3 regions of the Kribbella sp. NPDC004875 genome follow, and region 3 is predicted to be linked to each of the others. Evidence: riboswitches for the same ligand, from Rfam matches in the RefSeq annotation. Region 3 holds a riboswitch; each other region holds the start of a gene.

Evidence for each region. Region 3 has a riboswitch for thiamine pyrophosphate ahead of thiC (phosphomethylpyrimidine synthase ThiC). Riboswitches for the same ligand answer to the same signal wherever they lie in the genome.
Region 1: another riboswitch for thiamine pyrophosphate. It lies ahead of thiS (sulfur carrier protein ThiS); the one in region 3 lies ahead of thiC (phosphomethylpyrimidine synthase ThiC).
Region 2: another riboswitch for thiamine pyrophosphate. It lies ahead of ACFYRH_RS04475 (purine-cytosine permease family protein); the one in region 3 lies ahead of thiC (phosphomethylpyrimidine synthase ThiC).

Annotation. Positions count from the first base shown of each region.
Region 1 is NZ_JBIALI010000001.1:282,681-287,005, forward strand. Features, by position in the region: gene ACFYRH_RS01355 (glycosyl hydrolase) at 1-815, shown strand, start outside; gene ACFYRH_RS01360 (LacI family DNA-binding transcriptional regulator) at 1,030-2,025, opposite strand; gene ACFYRH_RS01365 (NUDIX domain-containing protein) at 2,075-2,464, shown strand; TPP riboswitch at 2,466-2,577, shown strand; gene thiS (sulfur carrier protein ThiS) at 2,567-2,770, shown strand; gene ACFYRH_RS01375 (thiazole synthase) at 2,772-3,545, shown strand; gene ACFYRH_RS01380 (DUF6807 family protein) at 3,520-4,325, opposite strand, start outside.
Region 2 is NZ_JBIALI010000001.1:938,414-942,738, forward strand. Features, by position in the region: gene ACFYRH_RS04465 (anti-sigma factor family protein) at 1-8, shown strand, start outside; gene ACFYRH_RS04470 (cation:proton antiporter) at 47-1,267, shown strand; gene ACFYRH_RS04475 (purine-cytosine permease family protein) at 1,206-2,531, opposite strand; TPP riboswitch at 2,526-2,642, opposite strand; gene ACFYRH_RS04480 (alpha/beta fold hydrolase) at 2,661-3,320, opposite strand; gene ACFYRH_RS04485 (hypothetical protein) at 3,317-4,180, opposite strand; gene ACFYRH_RS04490 (DUF3152 domain-containing protein) at 4,210-4,325, opposite strand, start outside.
Region 3 is NZ_JBIALI010000001.1:121,521-125,845, reverse strand. Features, by position in the region: gene ACFYRH_RS00615 (lysophospholipid acyltransferase family protein) at 1-731, opposite strand, end outside; TPP riboswitch at 769-902, shown strand; gene thiC (phosphomethylpyrimidine synthase ThiC) at 894-2,516, shown strand; gene ACFYRH_RS00605 (transposase) at 2,679-3,278, shown strand; gene ACFYRH_RS00600 (hypothetical protein) at 3,275-3,829, shown strand; gene ACFYRH_RS00595 (RDD family protein) at 3,833-4,325, opposite strand, start outside.

The sequences.
Region 1 (4,325 bases), 160 kb from region 3:
AGACTCCCGAGGCGTACGTCGCGTTGCTTCAGGCAACGTATACGAAGCTGAAAGCGAACCACCCGGGCCTGACGGTCGTCGGCGGTAGTGACACCGACGTGACGCAGCAGGCCTGGTTCCAGCAGTTCTGCCAGCTCGGCGGGCTGAAGTACCTGGACGTGGTCTCGATCCACCCGTACAACTACCTCCACGCGCCCGAGAGTCTGGGCACCTTCATCGATCAGGTGCGCGCGACGATCCGGCAGTACAACGGCGGCGTGGACAAGCCGATCTGGATCACCGAGGCCGGCTGGTATACCGGCTCCGGCAGCGCGGCACCGGTCACCGAACCGACGCAGGCGATGTACATGGCGCGGGCGATGCTCAGCGTTCCCGGGCACGACGTCGACCGGTTCTACATGTACGACTTCAAGAACGACGGCATCGACCCCGCCGCCCAGGAGAACAACTTCGGCCTGATCCACCACGAGACCGATGCCCTCGGCAAGTACACCCCGAAACCGTCGTACGTCGCCTACGCGACCGCCGCTCGTCAGCTCCGCGGCGCGACGTTCCTCGGCAAGGAGTTCCCGGGCAACGGCCTGATCGACCAGGTCTACGCGGCCAACGACGGTACGCCGTTCCGCGCGATCTGGGCCGCGAGCGGGTCGAACACGACCGTGACGGTGAACGCGACCGGACCGGTCCAGGTCACCAGCCTCTACGGCCTGTCCAGCACGTTCACGCCAGACGCCAACGGTCAGATCACCGTGACGGTCGGCGTCTGGCCGACGTACATCTCCGGCGCGAATGTGACCTCGGTGACAGCGCCTTAGTGTTCGGCAGCGCTTTGCACGCGCCGTCGTGGCGCCGTTTGGGTGGTTCACCTCAGAAATGGTCCGTTCCCACGCCGCATACCAACTGCTCACGGACAACATCAGGGGTGAACCGCTCAAATGCCTGGCCGGGGTGCCTGGCCGGGGTGCCTGGCTGGGGAAACCGGGGGACGCGCTGGGCTGAGGGACGACCTCGACGTTTCTTGTCACGGCGCTAGGCCGAGTCGCGGCGTACGACGGACGGCGCGAACAGGATGCGCTGCGGCCGGCTGGGGGCCGTTCCCTCCAGCCGGCCCAGCAGGACGCGGCCCACCGACCGGCCCTGCTCGCGGGGATCGCCGGAGACCGTCGTCAGCGCGGGCGACACCAGCGCGGCGGCCTCGATGTCGTCGAACCCCATCACGGCGACGTCGTCCGGGACCCGCAGACCGCGGTCCCGGACGGCGTCGAGCGCACCGATCGCGACCATGTCGTTGGTGCACAGGACGGCGCGGGGAGGGTGCGCGAGGTCGAGCAGTTTGCGCATTCCCGCCGTACCGCCGGCTCGGGAGAACTCCTCGCGGACGATCAGCCCGCGCGGGGCGCTGCCGAGTGCGCGGCGGTAGCCGAGCACACGATCGGCAGGCGGGCCGTCGCCGGCCGGACCGGTGATGAACCCGATCCGCCGATAGCCGCGTTCGATCAGGTAGCGGGTCGCGAGTTCGCCCGCGGCGAGGTCGTCGGACGACAGCACGTCGATCCCCGGCGCCGCCTTGCGGCCACCCATCAGCACGACCGGGATCCCGGCGGCGACGGCGGGCGCGACGTCGGCGGCCTTGCTGTAGTACCCGGCGAACACCATCGCGTCGACGCTGCGGGTGACCATCCGCGCCACCAGGTCCCGCTCGGCTCGCGGCTCGCCGTCGGTGTTCCCGATCAGCACCTGGTACCCGGGTTCACTGACGACGTCGAGCAGCCCGCGCGCGACCGACGGGTAGAACGGGTTGGTGATGTCCGGCACGATCAGCGCGATCGTCCGGGTCCGCTGGGTCCGCAGACTGCGCGCGACCTCGTTCGGCGCCCACCCGAGCTCGTCCATCACCGACCGCACCCTGGCCCGCGTCGCCTCCGACACCGGCCGCCGCCCCGACAACACGTGCGAGACCGTCGTCGGACTGACGCCGGCCCGAGCGGCCACGTCCGAGATGGCGACTCGCCTGCCAGCAGCCACGACATTCCTCCCGCAGGGATCTCGTCACGATGATGACAGGATCGACTGCGTGACGAACGATGTACTGATCGTGGTGGCGGCCGCTGTCGTGCAGGACGGACGTCTGCTCGTCGTGAGCAAGCAGGCGGCGCCGGACGTGTTCTACCTCCCGGGCGGGAAACCCGAGCCGGGTGAGGCACCACTGGAAACACTGACCCGCGAGTTGCGGGAGGAGCTCGGCGTCACGCCGTACAACCCGCGGCTGCTGGCGACGGTCGAGAACCGGGCCGCGCTCGAGGACCAGCAGATGCGGATGACGGTCTACACCACCGACCTGGACGACGTCCCGCAACCGGCCGCCGAGCTCGCCGCGCTGCACTGGATCACCTCTGAGTACGACGTCCACCTCGCGCCCGCAGTACGGGAGCAGGTCCTGCCCCTGATTCGTCAGGCGCTATAGTCGACACGTCCGCGGGAGCTCGCAGGGAGTGGGCTGAGAGGGTGACTACGCCGTCACCGACCGCTGAACCTGAATCGGGTAATTCCGGCGTAGGGAGGAAGCGTGGAATCCGTCTGGGTGAACGGTACGGCGGTCGACGTGCCGAGCGGCAGGTCGGTGGCCGAGCTGATCGCGGAGTACTCCGATCGCGTCACCGGCATCGCGGTCGCGGTGAACCAGAACGTGCTGACCAAGGCCGAGTGGGCGCAGACCACGCTGCGGCCCGGCGACCGGGTCGAGATCGTCAGCGCGACGCAGGGAGGCTGAGATGGACGACCCACTGGAGCTCGGCGGCCGCACGTACACGTCCCGCCTGATCATGGGGACCGGCGGTTCGGCCAACCTGGAAGTGATGGAGGAGGCGTTGATTGCCTCCGGCACCCAGTTGACCACGGTCGCGATGCGCCGGCTCGGCACCGGCCACGAGGGCTCCGTGCTCGACGTGCTGAAGAAACACAGCATCGACGTGCTGCCGAACACGGCCGGCTGCCACACCGCCGCCGAGGCCGTGCTGACCGCGAAGCTCGCGCGGGAGGCGCTGGAGACCGACCTGATCAAGGTCGAGGTGGTCGCCGACGACCACCTGCTGCTGCCTGACCCGGTCGAGCTGCTGGACGCGGTGGACGCCTTGGTGGCCGACGGTTTCACCGTGCTGCCGTACACGAACGACGACCCGATCCTGGCCCGCCGGCTCGAGCAGGCCGGCTGTGCCGCCGTGATGCCGTTGGCCGCACCCATCGGTTCCGCGCTCGGCATCCGCAACCCGCACAACATCGCGCTGATCGCCGAGGCCGCGAATGTCCCGGTGATCGTCGACGCCGGCATCGGTACGGCGAGTGACGCCGCGCTGGCCATGGAGCTCGGGTGTGCCGCGGTCATGCTCGCGACCCCGGTGACCCGCGCGGAGAAGCCCGCGCTGATGGCCGCCGCGATGCGCGACGCGGTCTCCGCGGGCCGGAACGCCCGACTCGCCGGTCGGGTGCCACGGCGCTGGCAGTCCGCGCTGGCGTCCTCGCCTACAACTGGCCTGCCAGCGTTTTAGCCTCCGCCGCGTCGACCGCCCGATCCAGCAGCAGGGCGGTCAGCGAGAGCTGCAGTTCCTGATTCGGCTGCAGCACCAACGGCTCGTCCCATGCGAGCGCCGGGCACGCACCGACGTACTCACCGGTCCGCAGGAACCACGGCCGTACGTCGTCGTGCTGCATCAGCAGCAGCGTGACGTCGCCTTGGACGAAGGCGAGCCACGGGCTGGTCGAACCGAACGCGGCGTCCAGACCCTCGCCGTGGTCGGTCAGCACGGTCGTCTCGGCGGACGGCAGTCGCCAGAAGAGTCCGCCGTACGCCGCTCCCGCGCGGCCGTTCGTCGCGGGACTCTCGATGCGGATCGAGCCGTAGCGGGCGGTCAGGACGCTGCGCCAGTCGAGTCGCCAGCCGCCGGAGGCCAGGTCGCCCGTGAGGCGCCGGCGTTCGACGAGCTGCGGCCGGCCCTGCTCGTCGTACCAGGTGATGTCGTCGTTGAGCGTGCGGCCGTCCTCGATCGTGACGCCGCGGCTGCGTTGCTGACCGTGATTCGTGAGCAGCGCCGGGCCTTGTCCGCGGACGTAGGTCCGGCCACCCCAGTGCGAGGTGCCGTTGACCTGCGCGACCGCGAGCGAGACGCCGTAGTGGTGCCGGTGGTCGACCGGGCTGACCTCGGTCAGTGGATGGCCGCCGAGTGTGCGGACGGGATGCAGGTACGGCCGCGGGGCATGCACCTGCGGCATCCGCCGGCCGAACTCGTACCGCGCGAGCAGCCCCGCGTCGCTCTCGAGCGCGCAGATGT
Region 2 (4,325 bases), 820 kb from region 3:
GCAGTTGACGCGTAACGTCCGGCCGCAGCGGTGGCACTGACCCGGTATGCCGCACGTTGAGTTCGCCAATCTGTTCGCGGTCACGCTGATCGCGCTGCTCGCACCGCTGCTGCTCGGGCTCGCACCGCGACTCCGCGTGCCTGCCGTCGTACTGGAGATCGTGGCCGGGATCGTGGCCGGGCCGCACGGGCTCGGACTGGTCACTGTGGACCTGCCCGTACAGATCGTCGCGCTGCTGGGCCTCGCCTTCCTGCTGTTCCTGGCCGGCCTGGAGATCGACGTCCACCAGCTCCGCGGCCAGGTGCTGCGACTGGCGGTCCTCGGGTACGTCGTGACGCTGCTGCTCGGTTCACTCGCCGGACTCGGCCTGTCCGCAGCCGGGTGGGTGCACAGCCCGTTCCTGCTCGCAGTGACGTTGTCGGCGACGTCACTCGGGCTGGTGGTTCCGGTGCTCAAGGACGCCGGCCAGTCGGAGAGCAGCGTCGGGCAGTTCGCGATTGCCGCCGCGTCGGTCGCTGACTTCGCCGCCGTACTGGTGCTGTCGCTGGTGTTCTCGACTGAAGGCGGCAGCGCGGGTGAACGGCTGGTGATGGTCGGACTGTTCGCACTGCTGGTCGTCGTCACCGGACTGGTCGTCGCCACCGCCGGACAGTCGCAGCGACTCGGCGGAGTGCTGCTGCGACTACAGGACACGACGGCGGAGATCCGGGTCCGGGCCGCAGTGGTCCTGATGGTCGCGTTCGTGGCGCTGGCCGAGCAGTTCGGTCTGGAGACGATCCTGGGCGCGTTCCTGGCCGGTGCGGTGATCGGACTGGTGGATCGCGACACCGCGTCGCATCCGCGCTTTCGGATCAAGCTTGAAGCGTTGGGCTACGGCTTCCTGATTCCGGTGTTCTTCGTGACCAGTGGACTGCGTCTGGACCTTCGCGGTCTGTTCAGCGACCCGACGGCGCTCATCCGCGTGCCGCTCTTCCTGCTGGCACTGCTCGTCGTCCGCGGAGCACCGGCATACCTCGCGGTGCGGAGGCTGGGATCCCGGGCGACTGCCGCAACGGCCTTGCTGCAGGCGACCTCGCTTCCGTTCATCGTCACGGCGACGCAGATCGGCGTACTGACCGGCCTGATGACACCGGTCACCGCCGCCGCGCTGGTCTGCGCCGGATTGCTGTCAGTGTTGGTGTTCCCAACGGTCGCGCTGGGGCTGCTCAGGCAGCCGGCCGCCGACCGATCCGGCCGAGCAGTACAGCAGCCACCATCGAGACGATGATCGACGTGTAGGTCGCACCGAGCCAGGTCGGCACCGGCTGGTGGTTGAACAGCCCTTGCTGGATGTCGGTCCAGAACGGCGACCATCCACTGACGGTGCCCGGATTGACCAGCTGGTACGCCGCGAAACCGATCAGCCACGCGAGCGTCGGCTGCCAGCGGAACTTCGCCGTATCGGAGACGTCCCACTTCATCTTGCTCACGATGAAGAAGTCCGCGATCGCGACCGCGAACAACGGGATGAAGACCGAGCCGATCAGGTACAGGAACTGCGTGTAGTTGCCGAGGTCAATGAACAGCGCGATACCGGTGGCGATCACACCGATCGCGACGGAGATCCACCGCCGGTCGACGTGGCCGATCAGGTTGTGGGCGGCCATCGTGGTCGAGTAGACGTTCGCGTACGCCTCGTCGACCTCATCCACCAGCAGCACGAACAGTGCGATCGCGCCGGCTGGCAGCGTGACCAGCGCGGTGATCACGTCATCGCTGTTGGTCTGCAGCGTTGCGACGGCGACGACACCGAGGGCGTAGTACCCGATCGCGGCCAGGCCATAGCCGAGTGCGGAGCCGCCGAAAGCAGCCTTATTAGTGCGCGAGTGGCGCGTGTAGTCGGCAGCTAGTGGGGCGAACGACACCACACCGGCCGCGGCGAGGTCGACCGCCGGCCAGAAGCCGAACACGTTGTCCTGGGGCAGCGTGTGCGCCGGCTTGCTGAGCACCTGGACGAACAGGTAGATCGACGCGAGCAGCACCAGCCAGACCATGAACTTCCGCAGGATCTTCACGCTGCCGAGCGGCCGGACCGCCATCGTCGTCGCGATGATGCCCGCGAGTACGACGAACACCCAGCGCCAGCGCTCGCTCGTCACCGCGACCGCGGCCTGCGAGATCACGATGATCTCCATCGTCGCCCAACCGACGTTCTGCGCGATGTTCAGCACGGTCGGCGCCATCGAGCCGCGGCGGCCGAACAGCCCGCGCAGACAGGCCATCGCCGGCGCCCCGGTCTGCGAGCCGAACACGGCCGCACCGCCGAGCACGAGCGCACCGATCCCACAACCGACCACGACCGCGAGCAGACCCTGCCACAGCGAGCCCGTGTACGCCGCCACCAGCGCACCGGTGACCGGACCGAACAGCGAGATCCCGAAGTTCCCCCACAGCGTGAACTGGTCGAAGAACCCGAGCGTCCGCGGCGCGTCGGTGGTGAGGACGAGCGGCGCCTCGGTGGTGCTCGCAGAACGGACAGCAGTACTGGTCATGAGTGACCCACTCCCTACGCCGGCATTACCCGGTCAGGTTCAGGCGGTCGGCGACCCAGCTGTCGCCCTCTCAGCCCGCGCTACTCGGTGCGAGCTCCCGCAGAGGTTTGACGCGTTAACTCTAACGCGTCAGCGACTTTCCGGAAGAGTGGCTGCTCGTTCTATGAGAGTCGCCACTTCGGGGCCGTTGGTGACGATCGGCATGTGGGCGCCGGTGTCGAGGGTGCGGGCCTCGCCGTGGCTGAGCGTCGCGAGCCGATCGACCCACTCCGCTGTCGAGAGCAGGTCATGCCGCCCGCGGACAATCAGCACCGGCGCCTTGACCTGCGAAATCACCGCGGCAAGGTCGTGCTGCCGGGAGGCCTCGCCGGCCCGGGCGATGGTCGGCAGTGTCGTCCGGGCGTACTGCGGGGTGACGACCCGCAGGAGCTTCGGCGAGTCGGGTACGGCGGACCCGAGCCAGCGCACCGCTCGGTCCACGCTCGACATCCGGGCGTCACCCGACGGCGCGACGAGGACGACGGCGTGCGCCAACTCGGGGTACCGGACGGCAGCCTCGACGACGATCTGACAGCTCGCCGAATGACCGACGAGCACCGACCGCTCGCGGATCTTCTCGCCCAGCGCCACCGCGAGGGCCCGTGGGTGCAGGTCCTCCCGGGCACCCGCGGGTTCGCCGTACCCGGGCAGGGTGACCAGGTGGTACGGCGTGATCAGGTGTTCGACCGTCCGGGTGTACGACTCCGGGCCGAGACCCAGGCCGGGCACCAGGACGACGGGTGCGCTCACTCCCAGGGAGCCTTGGCCGGCGGACCCTGCACAACCGGGTTCGGTACCTCGGGCTTCAGCTCGCGGTACCCGAGGAACAGGCCGGCGGCGAGCAGCAACAGCCCGAAGCCACCCCAGCCGTACGCCGTCGGCAGCCGGTGCACCGACTCGTCGTTGGCACCCAGACCGGTGGACAGCACCATGACCAGCCACACCAGGATCGGCACCGCGGACACCGCGACCAGGATCAGCCCGACCAGCTCGCCCGGCTCGAGCTGCCGACCGGCACGGACCCGCGCCCGGACGTCACGGAACCACATCACCAGCGCGACCACACCGACCACGAGCAGAAGCAGCTGACCGACCGCGTCGATCACGTCCGTGCGCAGCGGGTGGTTGAGCGGCGAGCCCGGCGCCTGCGAGATGTCGCGCAGCGAGACCCGCTGGACGGAGATGACGAGCAGCCCGTAGAGGGCGGCGATCCCCGCGGCGAGGCCGACCACCCGAGCGGCGCGGGGGTCACGCGGTGCGACCGGTTCCTCACGGCCGTACGTCGGGAGCTGGTGCGGCTCGGGCTGCGACGGGGCGCCGTACGGGGTGCCGGGGCGGTACGTCGGGGGCTGGGCGTGCGGTGCGGTCACCTGTCCCTGCAGTTGCCCAGGGGCCTGCGGCTGTGGTTGCGGCGGGACGCCGTACTGGCCGGGCGGTGTGCCGTAGCGCTCCGGTTGCGCGTAGTACTCGGGCGCGTCCGGTGGCTGTTGGCCGGTAGCGTAGTTGCCACCGCCGTACGGCGTCGGCGGGGCGTAGTGGTGCTGTTCCGCACTGGGCTGCTGCTCGGGCTCATCGCCCCGGCCGTACGTCGGGAAGTCCTGTGACGACATGCCTGCTCCCTCCCGTCGTACCCAGTCTCTCAGGTGGCTTTGATGGTCGGCCAGGCGTTCGGTAGGCAGCCGGCCAGGCCCTTCGTCTGCTGCATCATCACCGGCGCGGGGGTCTTCACCTTCGTACAGGTCGAGTGGCCGTGGC
Region 3 (4,325 bases):
GCGCGACGGGCGAGCTCCTCGCGGTCCAGTCGCTCGGCCTCCTGCGGGGTCGGCGCGCTGCCGCCGTACGCGGCCGGCAGCCACCAGGCGCCGGCCGGCTGCTCGGGATAGCCGCGGATCGTCTCGTCGAGCATCCCGGCCATCGTCGACCGCAGGTGCGCGGTCGCCTCGGCCGGGTCGTCGTCCGCGGTCACCGTGATCGGCGCGCCGATGCTGATCGCGATCGGGCGGTGCCGGGAGAAGTCCCGCGGGTGGTCCTTGGTGAACATCCGCTGCGTGCCCCACAGGATCATCGGGAGCACCGGCACGCCGGCCTCCGCGGCCATCCGCACCGTGCCGGACTTGAACTCCTTGAGCTCGAACGACCGGCTGATCGTCGCCTCCGGGAACACCCCGACCAGCTCGCCCGCGCCGAGATAGCGGATCGCCTCCTGGTACGACTCCGCGCCCGCGTCCCGGTCGACGGGGATGTGGTGCATCCCGCGCATCAACGGACCCGAGTACCGATTGCGGAACAGCACCTCCTTGGCCATGAACCGGACGAGCCGCCTGGCCGGCAGAGCGCCGTACCCGCCGAGGACGAAGTCGACGTAGCTGATGTGGTTGATCGCGATCAGCGCCCCGCCGGTGCGCGGGACGTGCTCGGTGCCGGTCCGGCGGATCTGCAGGTCCAGCACCGTGAAGGCGGTCTTCGCGAAGGCGATGACGGGCGGGTACACGAGGTCGCGCATCCCTAGAAGGTACCGGCTCGATAGAGTAGCGGTGACAACTTGAGATCGCGGGAGCTCGCACCGTAGTGGGCTGAGAGGGCGGCTGGCCCAGGGATTCGACACCTGGCCGGCGCCGCCGACCGCCGAACCTGTCCGGGTAATTCCGGCGTAGGGAGCACCAGCATGGTGAATGTCAGCACGATCCGTCCGGCGGTCACCACCGGCCCGATCTCGGGCTCGGAGAAGATCTACCGGGGGGACCTCGGGGTGCCGGCGCGGCGCGTCCACCTCACCAACGGCGAGCACTTCGACCTCTACGACACGTCCGGTCCGTATACCGACCCGTCGGCCGGGATCGACGTCCAGGCCGGACTGCCGGCGCTGCGGCAGGAGTGGATCGCCGGCCGCGAGCCGCGGACCCAGCTCGGGCACGCCCGGGCCGGCGTGATCACCGAGGAGATGAGGTACGTCGCCCTTCGGGAAGGACTCGATCCGGAACTGGTTCGCGACGAGGTCGCGCGCGGCCGCGCCGTGATCCCGGCGAACCGGCGGCACCCGGAGAGCGAGCCGATGATCATCGGGAAGAAGTTCCTGGTGAAGGTGAACGCGAACATCGGCAACTCCGCCGTCAGCAGCTCGATCGAGGAAGAGGTCGAGAAGCTGGTCTGGGCGACCCGGTGGGGCGCGGACACGGTGATGGACCTGTCCACCGGGAAGAACATCCACGCGACGCGGGAGTGGATCCTGCGCAACTCGCCGGTGCCGATCGGGACGGTGCCGCTGTACCAGGCCCTGGAGAAGGTGAAGGGCGATCCGGCCGCGCTGTCGTGGGAGGTGTACCGCGACACGGTGATCGAGCAGTGCGAGCAGGGTGTCGACTACATGACCGTGCATGCCGGCGTACTGCTGCGGTACGTGCCGCTGACCGCGCGGCGGATCACCGGGATCGTGTCGCGGGGTGGGTCGATCATGGCGGCGTGGTGTCTCGCGCACCACCAGGAGTCCTTCCTGTACACGCATTTCGCGGAGCTGTGCGAGATCCTCCGCGAGTACGACGTGACGTTCTCGCTGGGCGACGGGTTGCGGCCGGGATGCATCGCGGACGCGAACGACGAGGCGCAGTTCGCCGAGCTGCGAACGCTCGGGGAGTTGACGCGGGTCGCCTGGGAGCACGACGTCCAGGTGATGATCGAGGGGCCGGGACACGTTCCGATGCACAAGATCGCGGAGAACGTGCGGCTCGAGGAGGCGCTCTGCGGCGAGGCGCCGTTCTACACATTGGGGCCGTTGGCAACTGACGTGGCGCCGGCCTACGACCACATCACGTCGGCGATCGGCGCCGCGCAGATCGGCTGGCTGGGTACGGCGATGCTCTGCTACGTCACGCCGAAGGAACACCTCGGGCTGCCGGACCGGGACGACGTGAAGACCGGCGTGATCACGTACAAGATCGCCGCGCACGCGGCGGACCTGGCCAAGGGGCATCCGGGTGCGCAGGCCTGGGACGACACGTTGTCCAAGGCAAGGTTCGAGTTCCGCTGGGAGGACCAGTTCAACCTCTCGCTGGATCCGGACACCGCACGGTCCTTCCACGACGAGACGCTGCCCGCCGAACCCGCGAAGACCGCGCACTTCTGCTCGATGTGCGGCCCGAAGTTCTGCTCGATGCGGATCACCGCCGACATCCGCGCCTACGCCGAGGAGCACGGGCTGACCTCGACCGAGGCCATCGAGGCCGGCTTCGCGGAGATGTCCGAGACCTTCAGGTCCACCGATCAGAAGCTCTACCTGCCGATCACCGACTGATCGCCGATCCCCGCTCCCGGCCGGTCGCCGGGAGCGGGCCCGGCAGGGCGACTGCCTGTGAGACTGGATACGGGGAGTAGTTGGCTGAAGCGATTCAGGTTTTGGCCTTCACTCTACGTGAATAAGACTGTAGCCTTAAGCCGTTCGGAAGGAGGTACAGGGATGGTCTTCGTTCTCACCGTAGATCAGCGCGGCAGCCGAAGCACGAGCGATCTCGTACCCGAGCTACTGAACTCCCTGAACCGCCGCCCACGGCGGACCGGACTGCTGCGGAAGTTCGAGCGGACCGCCGGCGACGAGGTCCAGGGCGTGCTCTCCGAGGCCCGTCCGACGATCGACGTGATCGTCGAGCTGCTCCGCGCCGACAGCTGGTACGTCGGGCTCGGTGTCGGCGCGGTCGTCGAGCCACTGCCACGCAGTACCCGGGCCGGCAGCGGTGACGCGTTCGTGTTCGCCCGCGAGGCGGTCACCCGGGCCAAGTCCAGCCCGCACCACCTGAACGTGGTCGGATCGGACACCCGGACCGCGGAGCAGGTGGAAACGGTGCTCTGGCTGATGGCGTCCGTACTGCGCCGGCGCAGCGACCGTGGCTGGGCGGTGGCGGACCTGCTGGCAGAAGGACTCACGAGGCGGGAGATCGGCGTGAAACTCGGCATCAGCCAGTCTGCGGTGACGCAGCGGGCGCAGGCCGCCGGATTCGCGGAGGAACAACGCGGACGGGTGCTTGCCGCCGACCTGCTGGCCGCGGGAGTCGCTGCGTGACGGCACTGGTCCTGTCGCTGACCGCTGCCGCGCTGGTCCTCGCCGTCCTCGCGTGGGTGCCGAAGTCCGGTTCCAACCTCGAGATCATCATCAGCGGCGTGATGCTGGCCTGCCTGGCCACCGTCGGCGTCCTGCTCCTGGCCGGTCACGGAGTGACGGGCTGGGCCGAACGCTGGTGGAACGTACTGCTCCTCCTGGCCGGGGGGTTGGCAGTGATCGGCGGTGGGCCGCTGACAACCTCTGTGATGGCTCTGGCCGACCGGGGCAACACCAGAGCACAGTCGACCCAGAAAGCCGGCGAGGTACTGCGTGGCGGCGCCCTGATCGGTGCGCTGGAACGGATGGCCATCTACGCCGCCCTGGTCTCCGGCTGGCCGGAAGGCATTGCCATCGTGCTGGCGATCAAGGGCCTCGCGCGGTACCCGGAGCTCCGCAGTCCCGATCAGCCGGCGTCGGTCACCCCACAGGCCGTCGCCGAGCGCTTCATCATCGGCACGTTCACCAGCGTGCTGTGGGCGGTCACCTGCGCCGGACTGCTCCGCTCGCACTGACGATCAGGGGCGGATGACGACGTCCCCGACGGCCTTGTCGTGCCAGGTCTGCTGCTTGTCGTCCCAGAGCGGCCAGAGCACGTTCAGCAGGCAGAGCTGGTTGAAGATCTGCGCGCACACCTCGCGACCGATGGTCTTGCCCATGCCGATCAGCTGACCGTTGTGCGCGTCAACGACCCGCAGCCCGGTCACCTTCTTGCCGAACGACTGACCGGTCCGGCCCTGCTGGACGATGCGGTTCCACACCCAGACCAGGAACGCCACCACGAAGCCACCGATCATCGCGATCCCACCGCCCGCGCCCAGCTCCTCCTGGTCGCCGTTGACGATCAACGCGACGAGCACGCCGGCGATCGCCGGGATGGCCGTGAGCAGCGAGTCGAGCAGCGAGGCGCCGACCCGGATCGGCCAGTCCGCGAGGCGGCCGGGCGGCGCGTAGCCGTACCCGTAGCCGGCCGGTCCCGGAGCGCCTTGTCCGTAGGGGTTGTAGCCCTGG